Regions from separate parts of the Streptomyces sp. NPDC006384 genome, predicted to be linked through region 4. Evidence: riboswitches for the same ligand, from Rfam matches in the RefSeq annotation. Region 4 holds a riboswitch; each other region holds the start of a gene.
What was found. Region 4 has a riboswitch for cyclic di-AMP ahead of ACFYOJ_RS31055 (M23 family metallopeptidase). Riboswitches for the same ligand answer to the same signal wherever they lie in the genome.
Positions count from the first base shown of each region.

Region 1 (3,916 bases), on a different contig from region 4:
CGCGGGGTGGGCGCGCAGCAGGCGCAGGGCCTCGGCGTGCCGGGCGTCGTCGGTGAGGTCGGAGTCCAGCAGCTCGCACAGCGCGACGTCCTCGGCGAGTCCGAGCCGGGCGGCCCGCTCGCGCAGCCGCAGCACCGGGAGGGTCGGGATGCCCTCGCGCAGGTCCGTGCCGGGGGTCTTGCCCGACTCGTGGGAGTCGGAGGCGATGTCCAGGACGTCGTCCGCGAGCTGGAAGGCGACGCCGAGCCGCTCGCCGTACTGGGTCAGGACGTCCACGACCGTCTCGTCGGCACCGGACATCATCGCGCCGAACCGGCAGGAGACCGCGACCAGCGAGCCCGTCTTGCCGCCGAGCACGTCGAGGTAGTGGTCGACCGGGTCCCGGCCGTCCTGGGGGCCGGCCGTCTCCAGGATCTGGCCGGTGACGAGCCGTTCGAACGCGAGGGCCTGCACCCGGACCGCCTCGGGCCCGAGGTCGGCCAGGATCTGGGAGGCGCGGGCGAACAGGAAGTCACCGGTGAGGACGGCGACCGAGTTGCCCCAGCGGGTGTTGGCGCTGGGCACGCCGCGGCGCACGGCCGCCTCGTCCATCACGTCGTCGTGGTACAGCGTGGCGAGGTGGGTCAGCTCCACGACCACGGCCGAGGGCACGATGCCGGGGGCGTAGGGGTCGCCGAACTGGGCCGAGAGCATCACCAGCAGTGGCCGGAACCGTTTGCCGCCGGCCCGCACCAGGTGCTGGGCGGCCTCCGTGATGAAGGGCACCTCGCTTTTGGTTGCTTCGAGCAACCCTTCCTCGACCGCGACCAATCCGGCCTGGACATCGGCTTCCAGAGCCTGGTCCCGCACGCTCAGCCCGAACGGCCCGACGACGGTCACGAGGGGTCTCCTGTCTGCTGGTGTCTACTGGCGATTACCTGGTTTGTCGATAGGTCGCTGCCACCACTCGAGTCAGCGTATCCGGTCACGTTTCGATCACCGCTAGCGCCCACCGTTACAGGCCGGTCGGAATCGGATCATGCGCGCCATGTTTTCGATCAGCCGATATGAGCGGACATGGAGCGATACCACCAGGGCGGGAAGTCGCCACCGGGGATCACACATCCCCTCCCGGCGGCCCTCGCTCCGCACACGTCACCCACCCGGCCCCCTCCGAACGGATGCCCGCACGACGCGCGGGAACACGGGGCACGGCGAAGCCGGACACGGCCGGCCGGCCACGGGGCGGCCGGACCGCCCGGCCCCCAGCCGTTCCGACACCGCCCCGACATCACCCCCGACGCCGCCCGCAAGCCGTCGCCACCGATGGGCGATTGACCGCCCGTTGAACCTAATGCCCGATTTGCCGGTCTTCTTGGCGGCCGTGAGTTGGCTCACTCCGCCACGCCTGTGGGCAACCCCGCCGCCGACTGTGCCCTCCCTTTGCGCCGCAAGCCAGTTGAGGCTTGGCGACCGCAAAGGATCAAGCACCCCAAAAGCCCCAGACCAAGGTCAACATGGACGTCGGGTGATTCCTGCACTTGTTCCGGACATGTGCTCTCGCATACGTTCCCGGCCTGTCGGGCGGACGCCGAATCCTGCCACCGCCCCGGCACCAGTCATCCACCGACACACTCGCAGGCAGGAGCGGGGGACCCAGGTAAGTCGCCGCGCCGGAAACCACCGGAGCGGCTCGGGGTGAAGCCGTGCCCGTGAGGGCCGGCCGGGCACCTCCCCGCCCGAACCCGACAGCTCACCTCGCAGGCGTAGGAGAGGGACACACACATGCCTGCCAACGGTCAGAACCGTCACAGCCGTACCGCTCGTCTCGTCCGCAAGTTCGCCCTCGCCGGCACCGGCGCGGCCGTGCTCGCCCTGCCGCTCGTCGGCGCCGCCACCGCCTCCGCCGCTACCCCGGCCGCCGCCACCACCGCCGCCACGGCGACGACGGCGTACCCGGAGACCCTCGACGGCTGGATCCGCGAGTCGCTCGACATCATGGCGCAGCACGGGATCCCCGGGACGTACGACGGCATCCACCGCAACATCATGCGGGAGTCGTCCGGCAACCCGTTCGCCATCAACAACTGGGACGTCAACGCCGTCAACGGCACCCCGTCCAAGGGCCTGCTCCAGGTGATCGACCCGACCTTCCGGGCCTACCACGTGCCCGGCACGTCCTGGGACTCCTACGACCCGGTCGCCAACATCACCGCCGCCTGCAACTACGCGGCCGACCGCTACGGCTCGATCGACAACGTCTTCAGCGCGTACTGAGCCGTGACGCGCCGGGCCCTGACGCACTGAGCCCCGGCGGCGCGCGCCGGGCGCGTCAGGAGGTTCCGAAGATCCGTTCGAGGACGACGGCGACGCCGTCGTCCTCGTTCGTCAGGGTGGTCTCGTCCGCGACCGCCTTGAGTTCGGGGTGGGCGTCCGCCATGGCGACCCCGTGGGCCGCCCAGTGGAACATGGGGACGTCGTTGGGCATGTCCCCGAAGGCGATCGTCCGTCCCCGGCTCAGCCCCAGGCGCTCGGCGGCGAGCGCCAGACCGGTCGCCTTGGTGACGCCGCACGGCTGGAGCTCCACCGTCCCCGGTCCCGACATCGTGACCGTGGCGAGGGAGCCGACCACCGCGCGCGCCGTCGCCGCCAGCTCGTCGTCGGACAGCTCGGGGTGGCGCAGCAGCACCTTGCTGATCGGCTCGCCCCACAGCTCGTCGCGCCGGTCCACACGGACCGCGGGCAGGGTCGGGTGGGGCATCAGGTAGCCCGGCTCGATGAGCGTGAGCCCGTCGACGCCGTCCTGGTCGACCGCGGCGTACACCTCGCCGACCTCCGCCTCGATCTTGCCGAGCGCGGTCTCCGCCAGTTCCCGGTCCAGGGTGACCGACCACAGCATCCTGTGCGCGCCGGCGTCGTACACCTGCGCGCCCTGTCCGCACACCGCGAGCCCCTCGCAGCCGAGGCCGTCGAGCAGGGACCGCACCCTCGGCGCGGGGCGTCCCGTCACCACCAGGTGCCGCGCCCCCGCCCGGGCCACCCGCGCCAGCGCGGCCAGCGACCGGTCGGAGACGGTGTCGTCGCCGCGCAGCAGCGTTCCGTCGAGGTCGGTGGCGACGAGGGCATATGCGGTGCGGTCCATGATCAGAGAATACGGACACCGGACCTGTCCGACTCACCCCGCGACCGGTTGCGCACGAGGTCGTTCGCAGGTGTCCGAAAGCTGACGCAACACCGTCTAAAGGCGGTTGAAGGCCTGTGCACCAGTTGGCAACAACTTGCTCTGCCTTCTACCCCCGGGGCGGCCCCGGGGGTACCTTCCTTTAGTCCAGGGGGACTTGATCGGGGGGTCGGGTTGAACGGCGGACGTGTACGTGTGCTGAACCCTCAGGAGCTGAGCGCGGGGGAACGGGAACGCTGGCGGGAGCTGCGTGCCGGCTCGACGGCGCCGCGCAATCCCTTCATGGAACCGGAGTTCACCGACGCCGTGGGCCGGGTGCGGCCGGGGGCGCGGGTGGCGGTGCTGTACGACGGCGGCGAGGCGGCCGGTTTCCTGCCGCACGAGCGCGGACCGCTGGGCCAGGGCCGGGCCATCGGGCTCGGCGTCTCGGACTGCCAGGGCGCGGTGCTGCGCCCCGGGCTGACGCCGGACCCCCGCCGGCTGCTGCGGGCGTGCTCCCTGTCGGGCTTCGCCTTCGACAACCTGGAGGCCGAGCAGGGCCTGTTCGTGCCGTACGCCGCCGAGGAGCACACCACCTACGTCATCGACGTGGAGAAGGGCTACGAGGCGTACGAGAACGTGCTGCGCGCCCAGTCGCCGAAGTTCCTGAAGACCACCCTCGCCAAGGAGCGCCGGCTGGGCCGCCAGGTCGGGGACGTGCGCTTCGTCTTCGACGAACGCGACCCGGCGGCGCTGCGCACGCTCATGGAGTGGAAG
Region 1 is NZ_JBIAHR010000014.1:15,979-19,894, reverse strand. Features, by position in the region: gene ACFYOJ_RS20225 (polyprenyl synthetase family protein) at 1-879, opposite strand, end outside; cyclic di-AMP (ydaO/yuaA leader) riboswitch at 1,594-1,761, shown strand; gene ACFYOJ_RS20220 (transglycosylase SLT domain-containing protein) at 1,765-2,256, shown strand; gene ACFYOJ_RS20215 (HAD family hydrolase) at 2,312-3,121, opposite strand; gene ACFYOJ_RS20210 (GNAT family N-acetyltransferase) at 3,356-3,916, shown strand, end outside.
Region 1: linked by a shared signal. The riboswitch ahead of ACFYOJ_RS20220 (transglycosylase SLT domain-containing protein) and the one ahead of ACFYOJ_RS31055 (M23 family metallopeptidase) in region 4 are both predicted to bind cyclic di-AMP.

Region 2 (3,916 bases), on a different contig from region 4:
CGACGAGCCTCGTCCGCCACGCGGTCCCCGTCGTCTCGTGAAAGGTCGTCGCATGCTCTCCGGGAACGGTCGTCACCGCCGACCCCGCCAGGCCCCCGCCCTGGTCGTCGCAGCCGGCGTGACCGGCTCCGCCATCGCGATCCCTCTCCTGGGGGCCACCGGCGCCCACGCGGCCGACGGAACGAGCTGGGACCGGGTCGCCGAGTGCGAGACGGGTGGCGCCTGGAGCCAGAACAGCGGCAACGGGTACTACGGCGGCCTGCAGCTGTCCCAGGACCTCTGGGAGCAGTACGGCGGACTCGCGTACGCGCCGAGCGCCGACGAGGCCAGCCGCTCGCAGCAGATATCCGTGGCCGAGAAGGTGCTCGCGGGGCAGGGCGTCGCCGCCTGGCCGACCTGCGGTCCGCTCGCGGGCCTGGGCGGCGGCGCGGGTGCCGCGACGGGCGGAACCGGAACCTCCGGTGACGGGTCGTCGGCGGGGGAGAGGGCGCCCGGCGCGTCCGGCTCGACCGACCCCTCCGAGACCACCGCTTCCCCTGAGGCCACCGAAACCGCCGGAAGCGCCGGGAGCGCTGCGAGACCGTCCTCCCCGGCCTCCCCCTCCCCCTCCTCCACCCCGGCCCCGTCGGCCTCCACGTCCGCCACGGCTGACGTCCCGTCGGACAACAGCGACAAAACGGCCAAGGGTGACACGCCCGGCACGTCCGCCACGCCCGGACTTCCGGCCGACGGTGTCACCCGGGACTCCGGCGGCGCGGGCACGGAGGCCCCCGAAAGCGACGCTGCGGACAAGTCGGGGCAGAACGGCGCCGTTTCGGGGCTCGTCGACACCGAGGAGTCCCCGGCCGGCCGGCACCGCGGCGGCAGCGCCGACGAGGGTGCGGCGGCCGGCCGCGAGGACGCGCCGTCGGGGCGGCACGCCTCGCGCGGCGAGGGCGGCGCCCGCGACCTCACGGACGGCGCGTACACGGTCCGTTCGGGCGACAGCCTCTGGGGCATCGCCGACTCCCTTGACGTCTCCGGCGGGTGGCACGCCCTCTACGCCGAGAACGAGGAGGTCGTCGGCGCCGACCCGAACCACATCCTGCCCGGTCAGACGCTCACGGTCACGGGCGAATCGGTCGAAAACCAGGGGTAGTTCGCGTCACGGTTAGAGGCTGTATGTCCGTTTTGGATCTCGTGAGAGATAGGTCTCAGAAGCCGTGATCGTCTTTGAAAAACCGCGGAGCGCGTGTCTACGGTCATGACCGCTCGCCACCGCGGGCCCCGTCCGTCGCAACGCCGAATCCTGCCAGCGGCGGTACGGGAACAGTCGTCGCGTCAAGCGCCGCAGGCAGGAGCGGGGGACCCAAGGTAAGTCGCCGCACCGGGGCAGTCGATCCGGAGCGGCTAGGGGTGGAGCCGAGTTCCGTGAGGGACCCGGCCGGGCAACTCAACCGGCCCGAACCCGACAGCTCACCTCGCAGGCGTCGGTGAGGGGATCAACCATGCTGTTTTCCGGCAAGGGCAAGCACCGTCGTCCGTCCAAGGCCACCCGTGTCATCGCCGTCGCCGGCGTCACCGGTGCCGCCGTCGCCGCCCCGCTGATGGCGGCCGGCAACGCCTCCGCCGCCACGGCCTCCGAGTGGGACGCCGTCGCCCAGTGCGAGTCCGGCGGCAACTGGTCCATCAACACCGGCAACGGCTACTACGGCGGCCTGCAGTTCTCGGCCTCCACCTGGGCCGCCTACGGCGGTACGCAGTACGCCGCCACCGCCGACCAGGCGTCCAAGTCGCAGCAGATCGCGGTCGCCGAGAAGGTCCTCGCCGGCCAGGGCAAGGGTGCCTGGCCCGTCTGCGGCACCGGCCTGTCGAGCGCCGCGTACACCGGCGGCTCCGGTGAGAGCCAGAGCGGCGGCTCCTCGCAGTCCTCCGGCGGCTCCCAGAGCTCGCAGGGCACCCAGAACCAGAGCGGCGGCTCCGCCGAGCGCTCCACCGAGCAGAAGGCCTCGCGCTCCTCCGAGCGTCCGGCCGCCGAGAAGACCGCGCCGAAGGCGGAGAAGAAGGCCGAGAGCGGGACCGTCACCACCCCGACCGGCAAGAAGGTCGAGAAGGGCGACGGCGAGTACAAGGTCGTCAAGGGCGACACCCTCAGCACGATCGCCGCCGAGCACGACGTCGACGGCGGCTGGGCGAAGCTGTTCGAGCTGAACGACGACATCCTCGACGACGCCGACCTGATCTACCCGGGCCAGCAGCTGCACCTGAAGTAAGCGGCGGCCCGCCCTCCTCCCGCCCCGGTGCGTGTTCCCCCCCCCCGTGCGCACCGGGGCGGGTTTTTCACGCTCCGGGAGCCGGGGGCCCCGGATTTCCGTGAACCGCCTTTGTTCCGTTCGGAAACAATTTACTCTCGGTTCTGTCCAACAGGTGGGTGGCCGGCTGGCCGATCGCCCGTCGCCGGTTAGGCTCGTCCCGCAGAGCCGCTGCGGTCCTCGCGGATCCGCGTCGCACCGAAGCGCCACACCGAAGCGTCACATTGAAGAAGGAGATGCTCGTGCCGTCCATCGACGTCGTCGTAGCCCGGGAAATCCTGGACTCCCGAGGCAACCCCACGGTCGAGGTCGAGGTCGGCCTCGACGACGGCAGCACGGGCCGTGCCGCCGTCCCGTCCGGAGCCTCCACCGGTGCCTTCGAGGCCATCGAGCTCCGTGACGGCGACCCGGCCCGCTACCAGGGCAAGGGTGTCGAGAAGGCCGTCCTCGCCGTCATCGAGCAGATCGGCCCGGAGCTGGTCGGCTACGACGCCACCGAGCAGCGCCTGATCGACCAGGCCATGTTCGACCTGGACGCCACCGACAACAAGGGCTCGCTGGGCGCCAACGCCATCCTCGGCGTCTCCCTCGCCGTCGCCCACGCCGCCTCCGAGGCCAGCGACCTGCCGCTCTTCCGCTACCTGGGCGGCCCCAACGCGCACCTGCTGCCGGTGCCGATGATGAACATCCTGAACGGCGGCTCGCACGCCGACTCCAACGTGGACATCCAGGAGTTCATGATCGCCCCGATCGGCGCGGAGTCCTTCTCCGAGGCGCTGCGCTGGGGCACCGAGGTCTACCACACCCTCAAGAAGGTGCTGAAGGGCAAGGGCCTGGCCACCGGCCTCGGCGACGAGGGCGGCTTCGCCCCGAACCTCGGCTCCAACCGCGAGGCCCTCGACCTCATCCTCGAGGCCATCAAGGAGGCCGGCTACACCCCGGGCGAGCAGATCGCGCTCGCGCTGGACGTCGCCGCGTCCGAGTTCTACAAGGACGGCTCCTACACCTTCGAGGGCAAGGAGCGCTCGGCCGCCGAGATGACCGAGTACTACGCCGAGCTGGTCGAGGCGTACCCGCTGGTCTCCATCGAGGACCCGCTGTTCGAGGACGACTGGGAGGGCTGGAAGACCATCACCGACAAGCTCGGTGACAAGGTCCAGCTCGTCGGCGACGACCTGTTCGTCACCAACCCCGAGCGTCTGGCCCGCGGCATCGAGGAGGGCGCCGCCAACGCCCTGCTGGTGAAGGTGAACCAGATCGGTTCGCTCACCGAGACCCTGGACGCCGTCGAGCTGGCCCAGCGCAACGGCTTCAAGTGCATGATGTCCCACCGCTCCGGCGAGACCGAGGATGTCACCATCGCCGACCTGGCCGTCGCCACCAACTGCGGCCAGATCAAGACCGGCGCCCCGGCCCGCTCCGAGCGCGTCGCCAAGTACAACCAGCTGCTGCGCATCGAGGAGATCCTCGACGACGCCGCGGTGTACGCCGGCCGCAGCGCCTTCCCGCGGTTCCGCTCCGCGGACCAGTAGGCACGGCGCTCCGCGGGCCAGTAGGCACGGCGGGGGTGGAGTGCCATCCCTGTAGCAGCGTCGTACGTACGTCCCCGTACTCGGTCCCGTACC
Region 2 is NZ_JBIAHR010000003.1:100,800-104,715, reverse strand. Features, by position in the region: gene ACFYOJ_RS04645 (transglycosylase family protein) at 53-1,138, shown strand; cyclic di-AMP (ydaO/yuaA leader) riboswitch at 1,316-1,484, shown strand; gene ACFYOJ_RS04640 (transglycosylase family protein) at 1,488-2,252, shown strand; gene eno (phosphopyruvate hydratase) at 2,534-3,823, shown strand.
Region 2: linked by a shared signal. The riboswitch ahead of ACFYOJ_RS04640 (transglycosylase family protein) and the one ahead of ACFYOJ_RS31055 (M23 family metallopeptidase) in region 4 are both predicted to bind cyclic di-AMP.

Region 3 (3,916 bases), on a different contig from region 4:
CGCCTCGGGGACGCCGTGCACCTGCTCGGGCCGGGCGACAGCGCCCACTTCGACTCCCTGACCCCGCACCGGATCGCCGCCCAGGACGCCGACGGGCTCGAGCTCCTCTTCGTCCACACCCTGCTGCAGAGCCCCACGGCGACCCTGTGTCTCGGGCCCGCCGCCACGTCCGCCCATCCCACCGCCGGAGAGACGCCATGAGCACCATCCAGGACAAGTTCCCCCGCGCCCTGTGGGTGCGACTTCTCATCTACATCGCCCTCGGGCACGTCTTCGGCGGCTTCCTCTACCTGCTGTTCGAGGTCGGAGCCAAGTAGCGGCCCGGCCCGCGGCCTCGCCGTCAGTCCAGCATCCGCTCGCGCAGCCGGGCCCGGGTCCCGGGAGTGATCCCCAGGCCCTGCCCCAGGTAGGCGTCGACGCCGCCCCAGGTCTCCTCGATGGTCTCGAAGGCCGCCGTCAGATACTCGGCGCGCGCGTCGAACAGGGGGCTGAGCAGCTCCATGACCTCGGGGGAGTAGGCCGAGGCGGCGGAGCCGCTGCGGCGCACCTTGTAGCGGCGGTGCGGTGCGTTCGACTTCAGGTAGTCCTCGACGACGGCGTCGCGCTCCACGCCCAGGGCGAGCAACGTGATCGCGACCGACAGTCCCGCGCGGTCCTTGCCGGCCGCGCAGTGCATCAGCGCGGGGACGCTGTCCTCGGCGAGCGCGTGCAGCACCCGGGAGTGCTCCGCCGTGCGCTCCTTGATCATCATCCGGTAGGAGGTGATCATCCGGTCCGCGCCCCGGCCGTCGGCCAGGATGCCGCGCAGCTGGTCGAGGTCGCCGTCGCGGACCATCTTCCAGAACTCGGCGCCGTCGGCCGGATCGCTCAGCGGCAGGTTCACATTGCGCACGCCCGGCAGTTCGACGTCCCGGCCCTCGAGCTTCTGGTCGGCGGCGTTGCGGAAGTCGAAGATCGTGTGCAGTCCCAGCGAGGCGAGGAACGCGGCGTCCTCCGCGGTCGCGTGCGCGAGATGACCGCTGCGGAACAGCACCCCCTGCCGTACGCGCCGTCCGTCCACGGTCGGCAGCCCGCCGACGTCACGGAAGTTGCGCACACCGGTCAGCTCGGGTTCGGTCGACGGGACCTGCTGCGTCACGGGGGCTCCTCCCACTCGGCCCCGACGGCGCGGCTCGCCGGCGGGCGCCCAGCCGACGATACGGCATTCCCTGTCCGCGGCAACGAGTCGTCCGTACGGCGTGAGACGGGCATACGGCAGGTGCACGACGGGCCCGGCTGCGCGACGTCCGGCCCGTCTGTCTGAATTGACGCTTTTCTCTCAACTTGCTGCGATATGGGCGGTGCTGGGGATGTTCCCCGTGAGCAGCGTCATAAGAGTGACCGTGCGTTGCCCGTCATGTTCACGTAATTCATGCGCTTTTCAAGGACATTCGGGAAAACGGAGGCTTCCGGAATCGACGGAGTGTGACCGCCCTTTCCCCTGAAGGATCAAGAGAAACTTCCGTCCGCGGAACCCCTCGCTTGTCTGTGCGCGTCCCGGTCCCTTACGTTCACCACCGATCCGGACGGACGCCTAATCCTGCCGCCGACCGGAGCCCGTACTCATCAACCACCCGTACACGGCAGGAGCGGGGGACCCACAGGCAACACCGCCTGTTCCGGTTCCCGGGACAGGCTCGGGGTAAAGCCGCGTCACCGCGCGGCCGGGCATCTCCAGTCCGCACCCGACAGCTCACCTCGCAGGCGCCGGAGAGGAATGCGACATGCCCGCGAAGGGTAAGCACCGCCGTACCAAGGTCCAGCGCATAGCCCGTGCCATCGCCGTCGCCGGAACCGGCGGCGCCGCGCTCGCCCTCCCGCTGATGGGCGCCGCCGGCGCCCAGGCCGCCCCCGCGCAGTCCGCTCCCGGACAGGCGGCCCAGTCCGCCCCGGCCGGTGCGCAGAAGACCGCCGGCAAGGGCGCGGACACCTACACCGTGCGGAGCGGCGACTACCTGTCGAAGATCGCCGACGAGCAGCATGTCGACGGCGGCTGGAAGAAGCTGTACGAGGACAACCGCGAGGCCATCGGCTCCGACCCGTCGCTGATCCACCCGGGGCTCGAGCTGTCGATCGGTCAGAAGGCCGCGACCGGCACCGCCGGCTCCTCCGCCGGGAAGACGGCCCAGAAGCCCGCGGGGACGAAGAAGTCCTCCGCCGCGCCGGCCGCGAAGTCGTCGGACACCGCGAAGACCGCCGCGTCGCAGCCCTCGTCCTCCTCGTCCTCCTCGGAGGCGGGCGCCGGATCCGCCGGCACCAGCAGCGGCTACACCGCCCCCGTGGCCGGCGCCGGCGTCGGCACCCCGTACCACCAGTCCGGCAGCATGTGGTCCAGCGGCTACCACACCGGCACCGACTTCGTCGTCCCGACCGGCACCTCCCTGAAGGCCGTCGGCGCCGGCACGGTCGTCTCCGCCGGCTGGGGCGGCGCGTACGGCAACCAGGTCGTCATCAAGCTCGCCGACGGCCACTACGCCCAGTACGCCCACCTGTCCTCGCTCTCCGTCTCCGCCGGCCAGTCCGTGACCGCCGGTCAGCAGATCGGCCTCTCCGGTGCCACCGGCAACGTGACCGGACCGCACCTGCACTTCGAGATCCGCACCACGCCGGACTACGGCTCCGACGTGGACCCGGTCGCGTACCTGCGCTCGCACGGCGTCTCCCTCTGACGACGCCCCCTCGCACCGCCGAAGGCCGGACCCCGATCCCCGGGTCCGGCCTTCGGCGCGCCGGAACGGGCGCGCCCTGCCGCCCGGAACGCTTATTCCTGAATTGGCGAACACTTTAGGAGTGGCCTTTCTCACCGCCCGTCAACCCCTTCCTACGGTCGCGTAGGTCACATTGAAAGGTGAATGATGGGCCGATGTGGCAGACGATTCGAAGAGTGACAGCAGAGCAGTGATCGGGTCGTACGTGGCGGTGGGGGACAGCTTCACCGAGGGCGTCGGCGACCCCGGCCCCGACGGGGCGTTCGTCGGCTGGGCCGACCGGTTCGCCGTCCTGCTCGCGGACCGCCGCCCCGAGGGCGACTTCACCTACACCAACCTCGCCGTGCGCGGCAGGCTGCTCGACCAGATCGTGGAGGAGCAGGTACCCAGAGCGGTCGAACTCGCCCCGGACCTCGTCTCCTTCTGTGCCGGCGGCAACGACATCATCCGGCCCGGCACCGACCCCGACGAGGTCGCCGAACGGTTCGAGCGAGCCGTGGCCGCGCTCGCCTCCACCGCGGGCACCGTCCTGGTGACGACCGGCTTCGACACCCGCAGGGTGCCCCTCCTCAAGCACCTGCGCGGCAAGATCGCCACCTACAACGGGCACGTCCGCGCCGTCGCCGACCGCTACGGCTGCCCCGTGCTCGACCTGTGGTCGCTGCGCAGCGTCCAGGACCCGAGGGCCTGGGACGCCGACCGGCTGCACCTGTCGCCCGAGGGCCACACCCGCGTGGCCCTGCGCGCCGGCCAGGCCCTCGGCCTGCGCATCCCGGCCGACCCGGAGCAGCCCTGGCCGCCGCTGCCGCCCCGCGGCACCCTCGAGGTCCGGCGGGACGACGTCCACTGGGCACGGGAGTACCTGGTGCCGTGGATCGGGCGCCGGCTGCGCGGAGTCTCCTCGGGGGACCACGTCACCGCCAAGGGGACGCTGTCGCCGGACGACATCAAGATGCGGATCGCCGCCGTGGCGTGAGAAGCGCGGGGCCACGGGACGGAAACGGCCGCCCGGTCTCCGCCGTGGCGGCCGCCGTGCCGCCGTTCCTGAGCGGAGGGAACCCGGAAGTCACGTCCGTCGTTCGAGTGTTGTCGGACGAGACGACGAAGACGACTGCCTGATCCACTCCCCACTGGAGGTACCGTGGCCGGTCCCCGTCCCCCGCGCGCCG
Region 3 is NZ_JBIAHR010000015.1:159,662-163,577, reverse strand. Features, by position in the region: gene ACFYOJ_RS21845 (XRE family transcriptional regulator) at 1-201, shown strand, start outside; gene ACFYOJ_RS21840 (DUF6126 family protein) at 198-317, shown strand; gene ACFYOJ_RS21835 (tyrosine-protein phosphatase) at 341-1,138, opposite strand; cyclic di-AMP (ydaO/yuaA leader) riboswitch at 1,601-1,759, shown strand; gene ACFYOJ_RS21830 (LysM peptidoglycan-binding domain-containing M23 family metallopeptidase) at 1,764-2,708, shown strand; gene ACFYOJ_RS21825 (SGNH/GDSL hydrolase family protein) at 2,938-3,723, shown strand; gene ACFYOJ_RS21820 (MBL fold metallo-hydrolase) at 3,889-3,916, shown strand, end outside.
Region 3: linked by a shared signal. The riboswitch ahead of ACFYOJ_RS21830 (LysM peptidoglycan-binding domain-containing M23 family metallopeptidase) and the one ahead of ACFYOJ_RS31055 (M23 family metallopeptidase) in region 4 are both predicted to bind cyclic di-AMP.

Region 4 (3,916 bases):
GGTGGTCACCGCCTGGCGCGAGCCGGACACCTTCGTGCCGGGCGCCGACGGCAGCGGGGTGCTCGCCGCCGGCGGCGCCGCCGTGGTCGTACTGCCGGAGTACGAGGGGCGCGCGAAGGCGCCGAACCGTCACCTCGAGGGCCCCTGAGATACGCGTGTGCGTTCCACCCCCGACATGACGTACACTGGAGACACAACGACGCGGGGTGGAGCAGCTCGGTAGCTCGCTGGGCTCATAACCCAGAGGTCGCAGGTTCAAATCCTGTCCCCGCTACTGAAGACCGAAGGCCGGAATCCGAAAGGGTTCCGGCCTTCGGTGCGTCCTGGCGTCCTACGGCGTCTCGTGACGTCCTGTGCGCCCGGCGGCCCGCGTGGCCGTCACCCGGCCGGACCTCACGGCTCGCCCCCCACCCCCGCCCCGGGAAATCTGGAGGACGGACGGCGACCGGGGCGGCGGGAGACGAGTGGTGCGGCCAGACGAGGCGGAGGGCGAGGGGGAGAGCAGGGAGAAGGGCAAGGAGAAGGGCAGGGGCGCGGACGGCCGGACCGGCGGCCGGCTCCCCGGCGACCCGGTGCCCGGCCCCGTGCCCGACCCGGGCGTCGGCGACCCCCCGATGCCCGTACCGTCCTCCCCCGACGGGGCGCGGCGGCGGGCGCTGTACGGCCGCAGGTTCGTGCGCGCGCTCCCCGTCCTGCTGATCGTCGCCGCCATCCTGTACGACGTCCTCACCCCCCGGTACTTCACCGCCGCGCCCCTCTACACGGCCGCGCCCCTGGTCGCGGCGCCGGTCTACTCGCGGCGCGGCACCGCGCTCACCGGTGCCGCCGTGGTCGTCACCGTCCTCTGCCTCCAGACGACCAAGGGCGTCATCCACTACGTGGACTCGCTCACCGAGCTGATCACCATCGCCACGGTCGCCGGTCTCGCCGTCCTCGTGAACGCCTTCGTCCGGCGCACCGACGAGCAGCTCGCCTCCGCCCGCGAGATCGCCGAGGCCGCCCAGCGCGCCGTACTGCCCCAGCCCGCCGAGCGGATCGGCGGCTTCGAGATCGCCGCCTGCTACGAGGCCGCCCAGGCCGACGCCTTCATCGGCGGCGACCTGTACGCGGTGCAGGACAGCGCGCGCGGGGTGCGGCTCATCGTCGGCGACGTGCGCGGCAAGGGCATGGGCGCGGTGGCCGCCGTCGCCGTGGTGATCGGCGCGTTCCGGGAGGCGGCCGAGCAGGAGGCGACGCTGGAGGCGGTGGCGCAGCGGCTGGAACGGGCCCTGGCCCGCGAGGGCACCCGGCGGGAGGGGCTGGACGCCTTCGAGGGATTCACCACCGCCGTCCTCGCCGAACTCCCGCACGGCGAGGGGGTCCTCCGCATCGTCAACCGCGGCCACCCGCCGCCCCTGCTGCTGCACGCCGACGGCACCGTGCACCCGTTGCAGGTCAGGGAGTACGCGCTGCCGCTCGGGATGGGCGAGCTGGGGGTGTGGCCCGACCGGGCCGAGCAGGCACCCTTCCCCGGCGGAGCCACCCTGCTGCTGTACACCGACGGGCTGTCCGAGGCCCGTGACGCCCTCGGCAGGTTCTACGACCCCCAGGCACGCCTGTCCGGACGCGTCTTCCGGCACCCGGCCGAGCTGCTCGACACCCTCGCCGACGACGTGCGCCGGCACTCCGGGGGCGGCATGACGGACGACATGGCTCTGCTCGCCGTACGCCGCCACTGAGCACCACCCCGACCGGAGTCACGGCGGGTGACCGAGCGACCGCCCTGCGCATAACAACTGACACACAGTCAGAAACGTGTGTTGCGGGACGGTGGCCTGATAGGCGGTCAACTCGCCCCGTTTTCGCACTTCATGAGACATACGTCCCGGCCGGAATCCTTAATGATCACCCGGAACGGCTTGGAATCGACGCCTCGCTTCTATTAACGTTCGATAACGCAGCGCGGTCGTCCCAGCCGTCACAGAAGGCGGCTCCGTGCGCACGCGCCGAATCCCGCGAGGGAACCGGGGAACCACCACTCTGGGGTGAATCGGGCGTATGCCGCCGTGGAGACACGGCCGGTTTACGCGCGTAGGAGACCTTCCTGCTCCGAACCCGTCAGCTAACCCGGTAGGCGGAAGGAAGGAAAGGAGTACGCCCACGTGGCGTCCAACCGGCCTGCTCCCGAGGCCCCGTTCGCGCCGAGCGCGCACGACACCGACATCTTCGGCCACGACGTCCCCCGCGCCGGAGAGGGCCCCTGGGAGGAGTGGAACCCCACCGCGGAGTCCGTCCGTCCCGTCCGCGGCCGGCACCGCGTCGCCAAGCAGCGCGGCGGGCTCGCCCGCAGCTCCACCGTCCTCGGCGTCGGTGTCATAGCGGCCGTCGGAGCGGGCGGCATGGCCAGCGCGCAGACCGGCAAGGCACCGGTGCCGATCTCGATGCCCGATCTGCCGAACGTCGGCTCGCTGGTCCCCGGCGTCTCCGACGACTCCGGTGACGGGCCGGCGGCCGAGGGCTCCGCCGCCCCGCTCAGCAGCATCGTCACCGCCTCCGCGGACACCGGCGAAGGCGCCACCGACGCAGGCGAGGCCCTGCGGGCGCGCATCATGCAGCAGGCCGAGCAGCAGCAGATCCAGGTCGACACCAAGGCCGCCGAAGAGGCCGCGGCCGCCGCCGAGAAGGCGGCCGCCGAAGCCGCCGCCAAGGCGGAGAAGGAGGCCGAGGCCAAGGCCGCCGCCGCCAAGGCGAAGGCGGAGGAAGAGGCCAGGAAGAAGGCCGAGGCCGAGCGGCTCGCCGAGCTGGCCAGGCAGTACACGCTGCCGACCTCCTCGTACACGATCACCTCCACCTACGGCCAGGCCGGCTCCATGTGGTCCTCCGGCCAGCACACCGGCCTCGACTTCGCCGCGCCCACGGGTACCCTCCTCAAGGCCGTCCACACCGGCACGATCACCGAGGCGGGCTGGGCCGGCGCCTACGGCTACCGCACGGTCCTCACCCTGGAGGACGGCACCGAACTCTGGTACTGCCACCAGGCGTCGATGAACGTCAGCGTCGGCCAGAAGGTCAGCACCGGGGACGTCATCGGCCGCGTGGGCGCCACCGGCAACGTCACCGGGCCGCACCTGCACTTCGAGGTCCACACCAGCGGCGGAGGCGGCGTCGACCCGGCGGCCTGGCTGCAGGACAAGGGCCTCAGCCTCTGAGAACACCCGCGCCGCACGCGCCGCCCAAGTCGCCCCGCGTCACGTCCGGTACGGGTTGTGGGGCGGGGCGTACAGGGGGCGGGCACCGGCGTACGGGGCGGCGGGATGCGGGACGGGCGCCGGGTACGGCGGGTGAAGCCCGTACGTCACGGGCGCCCCGTGGAACCCGTACGGCGGCCGGTGCGGTACGGGCATCCGCACCGGCGGCGCCGTGACGCGGGCCGCGTGCTCCAGCGCGGGGCGCGCCGCCTCCCGGCGGTGCCACAGCCCGTCCAGCAACTCCCGCTCCCGTACGGTGTAGTCCGCGCCCGCCCTGCCCCGGCGGCCCCGCTGCCGCAGGAACGCCAGCGAGGTCGCGTACGCCTCGTACCGCGCCACCGCACGCGCCGCCGGTTTCCCGCCGTGCCTGCGCGCGTACCGCCGGGCGATGCGCCGCGCCCGCATCGAGCCGAGCGCGAACGGCTCGGCCGGGCCCAGCCAGCCGGCCAGGACGTAGACGGGCAGCTCGGCGCGGACGGCGGCCAGTTCACGCTGCCGGGTCCAGATCGCCAGCCAGGTCAGCAGCCCGAACGCGGGCACCATGAACGCCCCGTACACGGCGAGGAAGCCGTACCCGCCGAGCGAGGCCGAGCCGTTCCACAGGGCGTGCATGCCCATCGCCAGCAGCAGTCCGCCCAGCGGGAGAAGGGCACGCGGCAGGAGGCGGCGGCGGCCGGCGGTGAGCGCGG
Region 4 is NZ_JBIAHR010000029.1:81,957-85,872, forward strand. Features, by position in the region: gene ACFYOJ_RS31040 (dihydrofolate reductase family protein) at 1-148, shown strand, start outside; tRNA gene ACFYOJ_RS31045 (tRNA-Met) at 201-274, shown strand; gene ACFYOJ_RS31050 (PP2C family protein-serine/threonine phosphatase) at 465-1,718, shown strand; cyclic di-AMP (ydaO/yuaA leader) riboswitch at 1,974-2,130, shown strand; gene ACFYOJ_RS31055 (M23 family metallopeptidase) at 2,142-3,188, shown strand; gene ACFYOJ_RS31060 (PrsW family intramembrane metalloprotease) at 3,228-3,916, opposite strand, start outside.